Regions from separate parts of the Bacillus sp. FAU20 genome, predicted to be linked through region 3. Evidence: riboswitches for the same ligand, from Rfam matches in the RefSeq annotation. Region 3 holds a riboswitch; each other region holds the start of a gene.
What was found. Region 3 has a riboswitch for S-adenosylmethionine ahead of AC0OM3_RS09220 (hypothetical protein). Riboswitches for the same ligand answer to the same signal wherever they lie in the genome.

Region 1: it holds a riboswitch for S-adenosylmethionine, as region 3 does, so the genes downstream of both, AC0OM3_RS19895 (bifunctional O-acetylhomoserine aminocarboxypropyltransferase/cysteine synthase) here and AC0OM3_RS09220 (hypothetical protein) in region 3, are expected to answer to the same signal.
Region 2: it holds a riboswitch for S-adenosylmethionine, as region 3 does, so the genes downstream of both, AC0OM3_RS13185 (MetQ/NlpA family ABC transporter substrate-binding protein) here and AC0OM3_RS09220 (hypothetical protein) in region 3, are expected to answer to the same signal.

What each region holds. Positions count from the first base shown of each region.
Region 1 covers NZ_JBVYHY010000022.1:313,935-319,073, reverse strand. The annotation lists gene AC0OM3_RS19915 (response regulator) at 1-90, shown strand, start outside; gene AC0OM3_RS19910 (FMN-dependent NADH-azoreductase) at 282-908, shown strand; gene AC0OM3_RS19905 (transcriptional regulator YeiL) at 970-1,641, opposite strand; gene AC0OM3_RS19900 (YjjG family noncanonical pyrimidine nucleotidase) at 1,750-2,445, shown strand; SAM riboswitch class I at 2,628-2,732, shown strand; gene AC0OM3_RS19895 (bifunctional O-acetylhomoserine aminocarboxypropyltransferase/cysteine synthase) at 2,825-4,123, shown strand; gene metA (homoserine O-acetyltransferase MetA) at 4,107-5,012, shown strand.
Region 2 covers NZ_JBVYHY010000017.1:143,336-148,474, reverse strand. The annotation lists gene AC0OM3_RS13200 (FAD-binding oxidoreductase) at 1-229, opposite strand, end outside; gene AC0OM3_RS13195 (DUF6612 family protein) at 296-1,060, opposite strand; gene AC0OM3_RS13190 (NAD(P)-dependent alcohol dehydrogenase) at 1,218-2,126, shown strand; SAM riboswitch class I at 2,206-2,320, shown strand; gene AC0OM3_RS13185 (MetQ/NlpA family ABC transporter substrate-binding protein) at 2,406-3,218, shown strand; gene AC0OM3_RS13180 (methionine ABC transporter ATP-binding protein) at 3,231-4,271, shown strand; gene AC0OM3_RS13175 (methionine ABC transporter permease) at 4,246-4,914, shown strand; gene AC0OM3_RS13170 (SDR family oxidoreductase) at 4,952-5,139, opposite strand, start outside.
Region 3 covers NZ_JBVYHY010000011.1:155,915-161,053, reverse strand. The annotation lists gene AC0OM3_RS09245 (short-chain fatty acid transporter) at 1-36, opposite strand, end outside; partial or broken gene AC0OM3_RS09240 (TIGR00366 family protein) at 160-286, shown strand; gene AC0OM3_RS09235 (hypothetical protein) at 327-680, opposite strand; gene AC0OM3_RS09230 (NAD(P)H-dependent oxidoreductase) at 677-1,252, opposite strand; gene AC0OM3_RS09225 (SWIM zinc finger family protein) at 1,276-1,665, opposite strand; gene AC0OM3_RS09220 (hypothetical protein) at 1,930-2,187, opposite strand; SAM riboswitch class I at 2,288-2,386, opposite strand; gene AC0OM3_RS09215 (hypothetical protein) at 2,518-2,709, shown strand; gene AC0OM3_RS09210 (YwiC-like family protein) at 2,740-3,462, opposite strand; gene AC0OM3_RS09205 (ECF transporter S component) at 3,645-4,346, opposite strand; gene AC0OM3_RS09200 (ABC transporter ATP-binding protein) at 4,319-5,139, opposite strand, start outside.

The DNA.
Region 1 (5,139 bases), on a different contig from region 3:
AAGGCGCATGTAAGTAGCATTTTGAGTAAGTTGAATTTATCTGATCGTACGCAAGCGGCATTATATGCAGTGAAAAATGGAATTGTATAAGACGAAAGTCGTAAGACCAAGTTCGCCTTTAGAAGGTGGACTTTTTTTATGGAAAAATACGTCTATGTGAGGACGAAATTGTCTTTATATAAAGATAGAATATGTTTGTAAGCAACAAAACAACAATTACAAGGGATACCTTTTTTGAAAGCATATAACAACATAAGAGTGAGTACTAGGAGGAATAAATAATGGCAACAGTTTTATTCGTTAAAGCAAATAACCGTCCAGCGGAACAAGCAGTTAGTGTAAAATTATATGAGGCATTTTTAGCAAACTATAAAGAAGCACACCCAAATGATACAGTAGTAGAACTTGATTTATATAAAGAAGAATTACCATATGTAGGCGTAGACATGATCAATGGTACATTCAAGGCAGGTAAAGGCTTTGATTTAACAGAAGAAGAAGCAAAAGCAGTAGCAGTTGCTGATAAGTATTTAAATCAATTCCTAGAAGCTGATAAAGTTGTTTTCGGCTTCCCATTATGGAACTTAACGATTCCAGCAGTATTGCACACATATATTGATTATTTAAACCGTGCTGGTAAAACGTTCAAATATACGCCAGAGGGTCCAGTTGGCCTAATCGGAGATAAGAAGATTGCATTATTAAATGCAAGAGGCGGCGTATATTCAGAAGGTCCAGCAGCTGAGGTAGAAATGGCTGTTAAATATGTAGCAAGTATGATGGGCTTCTTCGGCGCAACAAACATGGAAACAGTAGTTATTGAAGGGCATAACCAATTCCCAGATAAAGCAGAAGAAATCATCGCTGCAGGTCTTGAAGAAGCAGCTAAAGTAGCAAGTGAATTTTAATTAAAATTATAATCGTCACTCGAAAAAACAGTATTAACGTTTACATGTTAATGCTGTTTTTTTATATTTTTAGTTCATCAGCAAGTTTTTCTAATGTATTTCGATCTTGTATATAATATGTTCGGCCTTCTTTTCTTAAATAATTTTGTTGGCAAAACTGATTTAATACATATAAAAGATGACGGTAGCTGACATTTAAATATTCCGAGGCCTCGGTATGCTTTTCTATATAACAATTATTTTGCTCTGTTAATAAAATAAAAGCAGCTAATCGATTTTCAAAAGGATAACTATAGTTTTTTGCGTAATTTTCAGTGCGAGTAATTGTCTTTTCTCCAATAAATTTACATAAGTGCTGTAAAAACGTTGCATCTTGTAATAAAAGTTGCTGACAATCTTTAAGAGGAAGTGCCAAACATACACAATCTTCTAGTACTTCAACGGATTTAGTAATATTTTCTACTCCTATTAATCCTAATTCTCCGATAAAAGATGGTGCTTGAATAAAGTTAATTAATGAAACCTTCCCGTTTTGATGACTCATATATATTTTTGCTTTCCTAGAAATTAAGTAATAGAGATAAGGGAGAGCATTTCCTTCGCTACATATCATCTCTTTCGTTTGAAAAGAATGCAGCTCTACATATGGCAAGACATGAAATGAAAATGGGGTATGGAATTGATGGATTCGCATGTATTGATAAATTTCTTCCTCATTTTTGCTGATTTTCATATTTTCACCCCCCATGTATAGTATGAGATATCTCCTATTATCTTTACAAGAAGGAATGATACGATTTATGTAAATTTGTTTTTGTAGAAAAGAGAGTGTGAGGGGTTTATGAAAAAATACAAAATACTATTATTTGATGTAGATGATACATTGTTAGATTTTCACAAGGCAGAAAAAGAAGCGTTACGTATGCTGTTTGAAGAGAAAGGGATTCCTCTAAGTAGAGAGGTCGAAGCGCATTATAAAAAAGTTAATAAAGGTCTTTGGGATGCTTTTGAAAAAGGTGAACTATCACGCGATGAAGTTGTAAATACACGATTCTCTCTGTTGTTTAAAGAGTATGGAGAAGAAGTAGATGGGATATTATTCGAAAATAATTATCGTAGCTACTTAGAAGAAGGAGATCAACTTATGCAAGGTGCGTTTGAATTTATAAATCAAATTCAAGGGGAGTATGAATTGTATATAGTGACAAATGGTGTTTCTAAGACGCAAGATAAACGTTTGCGTAATGCAGGGTTACATTCATTGTTTAAAGATGTTTTTGTTTCTGAAGATACAGGTTTTCAAAAGCCGATGAAAGAGTATTTTGATTATGTTTTTGAACGGATTCCTAACTTTGCACTTGAAGAAGGGCTGATTATTGGAGATTCATTAAGCGCTGATATTAAAGGTGGATATGTAGCGGGAATTGATACTTGTTGGTTTAATCCAGAAAGAAAATTAAATGATAGTGGGATTATACCGACATATGAAGTGCATAATTTTGAAGAATTATACGCTCTATTAAAACAGTTTGTTTAATGAAAATAGATGATTCGGGTTTATTTTACATGAATCATTTTTTTCTAAGGTATTTTTCGAGTTAGTATGGAATATAATTCTTTTGTTGCTTTATATGAAACTGTTAACATTTATTTTAGAACATTCAGAAAAACTGTTTGACATTAGGAAATTATTGCTATAAAATCAACGGTAATTGCATAGTCTTATCAAGAAAAGGTGGAGGGACAGGCCCGATGAAACCTTGGCAACAGCCGTATAACGGAATTGTGCCAAATCCTGCAGGTAGTAATCCTGAGAGATAAGAAAGAGCCTTTAGAGCGTGTTTTCAAACTGCTCCTTTCTTGTTTTCAGGAAAGGGGCAGTTTTTTATTTTGTATAAAAGAAAGGAGAATGAGAGATGGGAGAATCATGGGGAAAAGGAACGATTTGTGTGCAAGGTGGCTATACGCCAAAGAATGGTGAACCACGTGTTTTACCACTTTATCAAAGCACAACGTATAAATACGATACTTCGGATGATTTAGCAGCTCTATTTAACTTAGAGGCAGAAGGATATATTTATACGCGTATTGGAAACCCTACTCTAGCCGCATTTGAGCAGAAGTTATCAGATTTAGAAGGCGGTGTAGGAGCTGTTGCAACGGCTTCTGGGCAAGCAGCTATTATGCTCGCCGTTTTAAATATTTGTAGTAGTGGGGATCATTTACTTTGTTCTTCAACGGTTTACGGGGGAACGTTTAATTTATTTGGAGTGAGTTTGCGTAAACTGGGCATTGATGTTACGTTCTTTAATCCAAATTTAACGGCAGATGAAATTACGGCGCTTGCTAATGACAAGACGAAACTTATCTATGCAGAATCGTTAGGAAATCCAGCGATGAATGTTTTAAATTTTAAAGAATTTTCAGCTGCTGCTAAAGAATTAGAGGTACCTTTTATCGTTGATAATACATTAGCAACTCCTTATTTATGCCAGGCGCTTGAACATGGGGCCAATATTATTGTTCATTCTACGACTAAATATATCGATGGGCATGCGAGCTCCTTAGGCGGTATTGTAATTGACGGTGGAAACTTTGATTGGACAAATGGGAAGTATCCTGAACTTGTTGAACCAGATCCAAGTTATCATGGTGTAAGTTACGTTCAAAACTTTGGTGCAGCAGCGTATATTGTGAAAGCACGTGTTCAGCTATTAAGAGATTATGGAAATTGTATGAGCCCATTCAATGCATATATTAGCAATATTGGCTTAGAAACATTGCATTTACGAATGGAACGTCATAGTGAAAATGCTCTTGCAGTTGCTAATTGGCTTGCTAATCATGAACGTATTGAATGGGTGAATTATCCGGGCTTAGATAGTAATGAAAATTACTCATTAGCACAACAGTATTTGAAAAAAGGTGCTAGTGGTGTTTTAACTTTCGGTATTAAAGGCGGATTAGAAGCAGCAAAAGAATTTATCGCAAATGTAAAACTAGCAACTCTCGTAACGCACGTAGCTGATGCACGAACTTGCGTTATACATCCTGCTAGTACGACGCATAGACAATTAAATGCTGAAGATCAGCGTTTAGCTGGTGTTACATCTGATTTAATTCGTTTATCGGTTGGTATAGAAGATGTTTCTGATATTATTGCAGATTTGGAAGCAGCTCTAGTTGGAGGCAAAACACATGCCGATCATAATTGATAAAGATTTACCGGCTCGCAAAGTGTTGCAAAAAGAAAATATTTTTGTAATGACGAAGGAGCGGGCAGAAACACAAGATATACGTGCTTTAAAAATTGCTATATTAAATTTAATGCCAACGAAGCAAGATACAGAGGCGCAATTACTTCGCTTAATTGGAAACACACCGTTACAATTAGATGTTCATTTGCTTCATATGGAATCACATCTATCTCGTAATGTAACGCAAGAACATTTAACAAGCTTTTATAAAACGTTTCGTGATATTGAAAATGAAAAGTTTGATGGGCTTATTATTACAGGAGCGCCAGTGGAGACCCTTGCTTTTGAAGAGGTAGATTATTGGGAAGAGCTTAAACATATTATGGAGTATTCAAAAACGAATGTAACATCTACGCTTCATATTTGCTGGGGAGCACAGGCTGGTTTGTACTATCATTATGGCGTTCCAAAGTATCCTCTTAAGGAAAAAATGTTCGGTGTGTTTGAACATGAAGTTTGCGAGCAACATGTGAAACTGTTACAAGGGTTTGATGAATTGTTTTTTGCCCCGCATTCTCGTCATACAGAAGTACGAGAGAGTGATATTAGAGAGGTGACAGAATTAACACTGTTAGCAAACTCTGAGGAAGCAGGTGTTCACCTTGTTATTGGGCAAGGAGGAAGACAAGTGTTTGCGCTTGGGCATAGTGAATATAGTTGTGACACGTTAAAGCAAGAATACGACCGGGACCGCCAAAAAGGGTTAAATATTGATGTGCCGAAAAACTATTTTAAGCATAATAATCCAAATGAGAAGCCGCTTGTACGGTGGAGGAGCCATGGGAATCTATTATTCTCTAATTGGCTGAATTATTACGTGTATCAAGAAACCCCTTATATATTGTAAAGAAAGATTGTGTAACACGTGGTAACGTTTTCCTTGTAAAGATTAACCTTTATTTTTCCGAATGTTCAAAATACATTGTTTTTCAGGTTTTTTACTCATATAATTTCATCTAAACACAATTTTTGAG
Region 2 (5,139 bases), on a different contig from region 3:
GTTGCATGCCTGCAATGGAAATTTTCTCTCCTGAAACTTTTGCATCTCGCACTAATTTTATTAACGAGTGCTCTTCCGTAGCACTTTCAACACGTTTTATTTTTGTCGGAAGCAATTTACCTACATCACTCATAATAGGATGATCAATTTGTTTTTTATACGTATGTACAGACGTTGCAAGCAAAACCGTATATGCGACAATGACCACTGCTATCTTTCTTTTTTTCAAAGGACACTCTCCTTATTAGCAACAAAAAGAGATACCCGTTCTTTCAGGTACCTCTCTTGACAGTGATTACTTTGCTGCTGGCAATTGTATTGGATCAAATTTATCATACGATGTAAACTTTGCATCCGTAATAATGTGCGCTTTATCCTCACCATTGCTACTCATAACCATATCTATCTTTGCTGATTCATATTTAAATTCTTTTGTAATAATATATTCCCCATCTATTTCTTCTATCTTTGCATTTTGGCCTTGTAGCATTTGTTTCTGCTTTTCATCCATACTAGCTAGCATACTCTCTGTCTCTTGCCCTTTTAATGCAAACTTCAGCTTATAATTATCTCCACTTTTCTCCATCTTCACTTTATTTAAAATTTCCGATGGAATCTCTAAATTATCTACCATTCCTTGAGTCGCGTTCATTCCGTTAGCATTCAATTGTTCCTCTGGTACAGACATAATTTCACCCGTATTAGGATTTTTTAACTGACCAGCAATTTTGCCACCCACATCATAAACAACAACCTCTGTACCAGAAACATTCATTTCAGAACGAGAATTTTTTTTCTTCGGCTCTAGTTGCATTTTAGCCTTTATTACATTCATCTCTGTTCCTTCAGCCTTTATTCCCACATCATATGTCATCGTTACATTTTCTTCGTTTTTAAAAGCTTCATTCGCTTTATTAAAAACATCCTTCGCTGTTAATTCCTTTTCTTTCTGCACAACTTCTTTTTTCGGTTCATCAGTCTTTTTTGTTTTCTCATTACTACACCCTACTCCTAGACCGACTGCAAGTACTAAACTTGAAATTAAAATAAATTTTTTCATAACATCCCCTCCTCCCCAAAAATAATATCATCTCTTTTCCTATGAAATCCATATAATTCTTAATATTCCTCTTTAAATTTATTTTCTATATAGCAACATGTTTGAGAAAAACTTTAAATATGTTGTAAATAATAACAACTCATTTCAGGAGGTCATTATGAAAGCTATTATTTGCACAAAGTATGGACCACCTAATGTTCTCCAGCTTCAAAATGTAGAAAAGCCTAAACCTAAAAAAAATGAAGTATTAGTTAAAATTCACGCAACAAGTGTATCGACTGGAGATTGTAGAATACGTGGCTTTAATAGCCCCCCCTTATTTTGGATTCCTATGTGGATCATATTAGGTTTCAGAAAACCGAGAAAACCTATACTTGGCGTAGAGTTATCCGGTGAAATCGAAGACATTGGAACAGATGTAACACAATTTAAAAAGGGAGATCAAGTTTTTGCATTAACAGAACTAAACCTTGGTGGTTATGCGGAATACACATGCGTGCATGAAAGTGGATTAATAGCATTAAAACCTACCAATGTGACATATGAAGAAGCTGCCGTTATTCCTTTTGGCGGAACTTCAGCATTACACTTCCTTAGAAAAGGACAGATAAAAAAAGGGCAACGAGTACTTATATACGGCGCCTCTGGGTCAGTAGGGACAGCTGCCATACAACTTGCTAAATACTTCGGGGCGACTGTCACAGCCATTTGTAGTAGTTCGAATTTCGATTTAGTAACAACATTAGGGGCAGACAACGTAATTGATTATATGAAAGAAGATTTTACTAAGCAGGGCGAGCACTACGATATTATATTTGATGCAGTTGGAAAATATAAAAAGTCTCTTTGTACAGATGCATTAATGCCTAATGGAAAATATGTATCTGTGAACGGAATGATGGCAAAGGTCAGTAAAGAAGATATGAACCTGCTAAAACAACTAGCTGAAACAGAAAAGCTAAAACCTGTTATTGATAGAACTTACCGATTAGAAGAAATTGCTGAAGCTCATATATATGTAGAAAAAGGACATAAAAAGGGAAACGTTTCGATTACCTTAAAATAAAATATATTCTGAAAATATTATTGACAATTCTTTTTGTACGATTTACTATTAGTACCATATTCAAAACTACATACACATACTCTTATCAAGAGTGGCGGAGGGACTGGCCCGATGATGCCCGGCAACCGAGCTTATGACGTATAAGCTAAGGTGCTAATTCCTGCAAAACGATTTTTCGTTTTGGAAGATAAGAGAGGAATCTATTTCGTCTATTCGGCACCTCTCTTATTTTTGGGAGGTGCTTTTTATTTTGGAACGTATATGAAGGGGGATTTATAGATGAAAAAGGTATTATTAAGCATTGTAAGCGGAGCAGTATTGTTATTAGGCGCATGTAGCGTGAGTTCAAATAAAGAGGTAAAAGCATTAGACGAGAAAAAGATTACTGTCGGTGTAACAGGTGGACCACATGAACAAATTTTTGAAAAGGTAAAAGAAGTTGCAGCAAAAGATGGTCTCGAAATTGATATAAAAGTATTTAATGATTATGTAGCGCCAAACGTATCATTAGATGAAAAAAGCCTTGATGTAAATAGCTACCAAACGAAATCTTATTTAGATGTATTTAAAGCTGAACGCAATATGAAATTAACTGAAGTATTTTCAACAGTAACATTCCCTATGGGCGTATATTCTAAAGATGTAAAAGATGTAAAAGATTTAAAAGAGGGCGACGCAATTGCTGTACCAAATGACCCAACAAATGAACTTCGAGCTTTAAAATTATTTGAAAAAGCAGGGGTTTTAAAAGTTGATCCAAAGGCTACAGAAAAAGCGACTGCAAAAGATGTAATTGAAAATCCAAAAAAATTAAAGATTGTCGAATTAGAGGCATCTCAATTACCAACGCAACTAAGTGAAGTGAAAGCAGCTGCAATTAACACAAACTTTGCATTAGGTGCAAAATTAAGTCCAGCGAAAGATTCTATTTTCCGCGAAGGAAAAGATTCACCATATGTGAACTGGGTTGTTGTTCGTACTGAAAATAAAGATGATGCCGTTGTAAATAAATTAAAGAAAGCTTATCAATCTAAAGAAGTAAAAGAGTTTATCGAGAAAAAATTTGATGGTTCAATTTTACCATCTTGGTAGGAGCTGACGATAATGATTGAATTACAAAACATATCCAAAGTATTTACAACAAAAAAAGGGAATGTTGAGGCTCTTAAGTCTACTTCCCTTAAAGTAGAAAAAGGCGAGGTATTTGGAATCATTGGGTATAGTGGCGCTGGTAAAAGTACATTGATTCGATGTGTAAATTTATTAGAAAAACCAACGACAGGAAATATCATTGTAAACGAACAAGACTTAACAACGTTATCGACAAAAGAACTAGCAAAAGCGAGACAAAAAATCGGAATGATCTTTCAAGGATTCAATTTACTTAAAACTGTTACCGTTTATGAAAATATCGCATTACCGTTACGGCTTGCTGGCATTCCAAAAGCAGAAATTGAAAAAAGAGTAGAAAAGTATTTACGCATTGTCGATCTTTTTAATCGAAAAGATGCGTATCCAAGCGAACTTTCTGGTGGTCAAAAACAGCGTGTTGCAATTGCTCGTGCGCTATCACATGAACCTGAAGTGTTATTAAGTGATGAAGCAACGAGCGCATTAGATCCAGAAACAACCGATTCTATCCTTGATTTGCTATTAAAGATTAACGAAGAAATCGGAATTACGATTTTACTCATTACACATGAAATGAATGTCATCCAGCGTATATGTGACCGCGTTGCTGTTATGGAACATGGATCTGTAGTCGAAAGTGGAACTGTAAAAGATATTTTCACAAACCCACAACATGTAACAACGAAGAAATTTGTAAATAGCGCATTTGCAGCGAAAATTCCAGAAGAGGTACAGAAAGAACTACAACGTACTGGAGAAATTGTAACACTTTCATTTATTGGCACTACTTCAGGGGAACCTGCCTTAGCCGTTGCCACAAAACGTTTCCAAGTGTATCCGAATATTTTATCCGGTAATATTACGCAGTTAAAACATGAAGCATATGGGAAACTAGTCGTTCATATGCAAGGGGAACAAAATGAAATCCACCGTGCTTTATCATTTTTACAAGAGCAAGGAATCATCGTAGAAGGAGGTAGAACAGATTATGGGAAACAAGTCCTTTTTGGATGAATGGGGTAAAGTCATATGGGAAGCCACAATCCAAACCTTTCAAATGACATCTATTTCATTACTCATCTCGATCCTTATTGCACTGCCACTTGGCGTCACACTTGTTTTAACGAGACCTGGTGGGCAGCGTGAAAATAAAATCATCTATCCTATTCTTAATACGGTTATTAATGTTATTCGCTCTCTTCCATTTATCATTCTATTATTCTTTATCTTGCCTTTTACAAAGTTTCTAATGGGAACATCCATTGGCGTGCAAGGTGTTATCGTACCGCTTGTCGTCTTCACAGCCCCTTATATCGCACGTTTAATGGAGACAGCTTTACTAGAAGTCGATCGCGGTGTCATTGAAGCCTACCAAGCGATGGGAGTCTCTACTATAAAAATCATTTGGCACGTCATGGTGAAAGAAGCTCGTCCCTCCCTTGTACTTGGATTAACAATTGCAACAATTGGCTTAATTGGCGCAACAGCAATGGCTGGCCTTGTAGGTGCTGGCGGATTAGGGGATTTAGCATACCGCTTCGGACATTTACGCTACGAGCCTGAAGTAATGTATGCAACGGTCTTTATTTTAATTATCCTCGTTCAAGGATTACAATCTTTAGGGAATGGTGTTGCACGAAGACTGAAGAAAGATTAAAAAAGAAGGTATCTCACCAAGGTGAGATACCTTCTTTTTATCTTTTAAATCCACCTTCTGAATGAATAACTTGCCCAGTAATCCACTCAGCTTCTTCACTTACTAAAAATTTAATGAGTCTAGCTGCATCCCTTGGCTCACCAATTCTGCCAAAAGGAAACATCGGCTTTAACCCTTGTTTTATCTCTTCAGTCATCCATCCTGTATCGGTTGGTCCTGGATTAA
Region 3 (5,139 bases):
TGGTTCTGAATTTGTCTCCATTAAGGAATGTTTCATAAATATTCTCCTTTCTAAATTTTAATAAGGTAAATATAAATAACATTCCACAAAAGAAAATAAAATCCTTTTGCACTTGCTGCATATTAATCAACTAGATCAATATTCAAATACCGTTTCTTTCAACCTTTCTGGGCATTACCAGCATTAGCGATAGCTGGTTTAGGTGCTCGTGACATTATGGGATTTTGTGTTGTGAACTTACTATATGCGGGTTTTATCATTTAGTCTATACTTCTTATTTATTTAAACGAAAAGCTAGTTTTATACTAGTTTTTTTACATAATAAATCATTTATTTCCCATGCAATTTATAACTGTATTCCACTCTACGTCCTTAAGATGTAATGCCTCAAACGCAAAAAAATCTTCACACACTTTTTCAATTAGATATGGATTTTCCCTCAAAAAATTCCACTGTAATACTTTAGGAAGAAAATGCATTTCATATTCTTTACTTCCCCGTACTACCTCATCAACTTCTCTTTCACAAATTCCTTTTATCAAGTAGTCATTTCTTAACTCAATTTGAATTTGTTGAAATGTATCGCTGCATTTTTTCAATTGAAGTAAACGCGTAACATACTTCCGAAAAAGTTCGCCATCATACTGAACACAGTTTATAATACGGTCGACTTCATTCATAATGTACGAGCCTTTTCTTCTATTTGTAATAACCATTTTTCACGCTTTGATACTTTACTCGTTTTCACAGATTGAAACACTGACCGTTTTATATCGCGAATGCCACAAAAACGTAAAACACCTCTCTTCATCATAATCCAATCTGCTGATCGATATAACAATGCGACGTACCATAGAGGCGAGTCTAACGTATTAATAACCCACGCTTTTTTCCCTTGCAATAATCCTTTCGGCAGAACCCCTTCATATTTATAAGCAAATCCAGCTACGAAAATACGATCGATAAATCCTTTTAAAATTGCTGGCATCCCCCACCACCATATTGGATAGATGAATAAAAGTGTATCTGCTTCTTCTACTAACGTTCTGTACCGAGCTGTTTCTTCTTCATTTACTAAATCACGTCTTTTCTTCTCTTCATGAAATACGAGGACTGGATCAAATTGTTCTTTGTATAAATCAAGTACGGTAACTGAATGATTTGTTTCCTGTAGTCCTTTTTGCACATGATTTAAAATCGCCGCGTTAAAACTTGAAGGATTAGGATGAGCGTATACAATTAGTACATTCACTACATAACAACTCCCTCTATAAGTTAAAGTTTCCCCTTCTTTAACAACTTCTCTACAATTTGCACGTTTTTCGAACTTTGTAATAAACGGTTTAATACAGTAAGTAACTCTTCCTTTTCTAAATCTTTCAGTTTCTCTTTAACTGCACTCTCACCAGTGCCTTGAATATCATAAACAACTGCCGCCATACGTTTACAATAATTTTCATAGGGACACTCACAGTTACTTTCTGAAAAATCTTTGAGGTCGATAACGACTTCATAATTTCCTGCATTACCATTCACAAAAGCAAATACTTTATTAGCATGTACTTCAACATCTTCTACATGTCCATCTTCATAATATTCATATCCTCTATCAATAATATATTTCGGAATATGCCTATATAGTTCTTTTATTAAATAAGCATACATAACAACACCTCTTCCTTTAATTCCCTTTTGACTTCTAGAGCCCCTGCATGTTATTCTAATAACTGTCAAATAGCAAGTCTATATGACAAAATGACTGACACCTATTCGGCGAAGGTGTCTCTTTTCATTTGCAGCCGATATGAATTGCCTCTTTCAGGCACATTCAATTTTTGACACTACACACTCAACACCATTCCCTGTATCAGGCTGCTTTAGCAGTCTTTTACTCTACATACTCCGTTATTTTAAGAAAAAAAAGAGAGCTTAGCTCCCTTTTCTCGCCTTATACAATACCCCTTTTTCAGCATAGAGATATTCATCAGCTAATGTAATTTTCCCATCCAGTTTTAGTTCGTCTAATAATCTTGATAAATAAAATTGATGCAACATCTTTTTCGTGAATTTTCCTTCATGATGCGAAACGATATGTTCTTGAATATCTAACAATGATATCGGCTTATCTTGCTCTATCATATATTCATAAACTGTACTACGCAGTTTTACGTATTTTTCGAGTGTCACAGTAATGCGCAACCCCTTTCTTCTTAATATAAATTTTCGTAATCGGTTTTTTTGCAATAAAAAAACCTCTCCGATAAGAAGAAGTTACGTATATATCTTCGTCTTATCTCCCAGAACAAATATGTTCTGCTGGAATTAGCACCTGCATCGCGGTTGCTGGGTTTCATCGGGCCAGTCCCTCCACCTCTCTGGATAAGAAAATATTCACTTAATTCTTACTATACGTAATTCCACTTTAATTGTCAAACAAATATAATAAATATAACAAATTATATTTTCTTCCTTACTGTTCATACTACCCATATACGAACATGCAAGGAGGATTATGAAATGCATCAAAATGCTCGCGGATATGTACAAGATTCTTTTCAATCATTACAAGAAGCTAAAAATTGTTTAGAAGAAGCGCTCGAAACAGTTGAAAAAGATTTTAATCGCGCTCGTATTGAACAATCACTTTATGCTGTTGAACAAGCTATTCAACGTTGCGAGTACACCGTTCACATTTTAGAAAAAGATTAAAAACTTCCCATCAATTGATGGGAAGTTTTTTCAAATGGCATACTTCATAATTATTGCCGTTATGATTAAAAAATATACAGAATTAGCAATTTCTAAAATTCCTACTTTTATAATAGAAATTTTTTTGCCATACAACACAATTGCTCGAATGACACTTGGTATAAAAATAAGAGAACACCACGGATTAATCGCAAATACAATTATCGTTAATAAGATATGATATCCCCAAGATATAAGACGATACTTCGGGTTATTTTTTTCACGAATCATCGTTTTCACATAGAACGTACTACCTAAAAAGTATAAAAATGAAATAAGTGCAATGAATAAAGCTGTATGATCGATTTGCTTCATTGAAAAGTAATAACTAATTAACCCACCGATACAAAACACAATGATTGCACAAATATCATTTAATAGTGCTCTTTCATTTTTTTGACGGGCGTAATACATATTCACTATAAATAATGGAATCATTACTATTACGAATAAAAGAATTCGCCACTCATATAATAAAGAAATCATCCCAAATAGGAACGCAATAATGAAATAAACAATGGCAGCTTGTAAAAACTCTTTTTTTCGTCTTTGCTTTATGTACGTAAGAAATGGATACGTGGCTAAATAGATAAAAAACCACGCTAAAAACAATGGAATATGATAAATAGTAGGTTTCCCAAGTATGACACTTAATAAAAAAGGAATAACAAGCATGGCCCATGCACCATGTTGCTTCGGAATAACTAACTTCATTAACTATACACCTCACTTTTGAAAAAAGTTCTCACCTACCATTATACAAATAATTTTATATAATAACGGATGCATATTAAATCAATTTTTTGACAAAAAAATGCTCCTTACAATATGTAAGAAGCATGAAAGAGGCAAACGAATATGTAAGTCGCGACCCTACCTTATATGAGTATGCTTTTCTATGTCACGTTATGCTCATCTAATATACCGTATTTCTTTTTAAATCTTGTAAGAATCGTAATCCAAGATGTACTAAATAGTAGTAAGAAAATAACATTCGAAATCGCATGGCTCAAATCAAAGTAAAAACTTGCGATATAATACGAAATGACAGTTTCCCACGTTGCTTCTCGTATAAAACCGAGAAGGCCCCAGAAATTCATAATCCAGCCAAATAAAAAGCCAACAATTACTCCGTAAAGAAGTCTTCCCCATAGCTTTTTCATAAAAAATGTATTACGAAGTAGACCTGCTATAAAACCAATCATACCCCACGAAAACATTTGCCACGGTGTCCATGGACCTTGTCCTAAAAAAATATTGGATACGATTGCTGCTGTAGCACCAATCATAAAACCAGTTTCACTTCCAAATACAATTGCAGAAACGATAATGACAAAAGAAGTTGGTTGTACACTTGGTAAAATAGAAAATGGCACCCGGCTTACTGCTGCAATTGCCGCTAATACAGCAACGAGAACAATTTCACGTGAAACAAACACCTTTCTTTCAAAACGGATATAGAAAGGTAACATAATAACCGCTAATATAAACAAACTACTTAACATGTAATAACCGTCCATGACAAGTGTCGTAAAGAGTAATGTGCCGATAATTACTGCAAAGATACATATTATGAATGCAACATATCGTTTGGACAAGCTTCGTACACATCCTCCCACGTTAATGCATATGGCAATTCTTTTCGAATGAATCGGTTAATAGATGTTGTATAAAAGAAGTTGCCGCTAAAAAATTCTTTCGGTGCATCATTCATAATGACTGTTCCATCAAATAACATCATACATTGATCCACATATTTCGCTGCAAACTCAATATCATGCGTTGCCATTACAATTGTTGTACCTTCTTTTTGCAGCTTCCTAAATAGTTCTCCTACTCTTTCTTTCTTCCATGGATCCAATCCCTTTGTCGGTTCATCAAGTAATAATAACGTTGGCTTTGATAATAACGTCGTACATAACGCAAGTAATTGTTGCTCCCCTCCGCTACAATCATGCGGATGGCGTTCTTTAAGCGAGTACAACCAAAACTGTTTTAGCGTATCTTCTGCTATTTCTTTTCCTTGTTCTCCATATAATTCACGCGCACGTTCATAAACCTCGTCCCATACTGTATCAAATGTAAAATGGTAATACGGATGCTGCGATACATACCCAATACTTTTAAACCGTTCTTTCGAATCGATTTTATGTATCACTTTTCCGTTCCACTTTACTTTTCCTCTTCTCGCTTTTTGTAATCCTGCTAAAATCGTTAACAGTGTAGACTTACCTGTACCGTTCTTCCCAACGAGCGCTACCCATTTTCCTTTTTCAATTGAAACTGATAAATCACGTAAAATAAGCGGACTATTTTTTTCATATTGGAACGAAATATGCTCTGCGCTTAAAATTACCTCTTGCTTTTCACTTTGTGCTATTAGGTCATTTA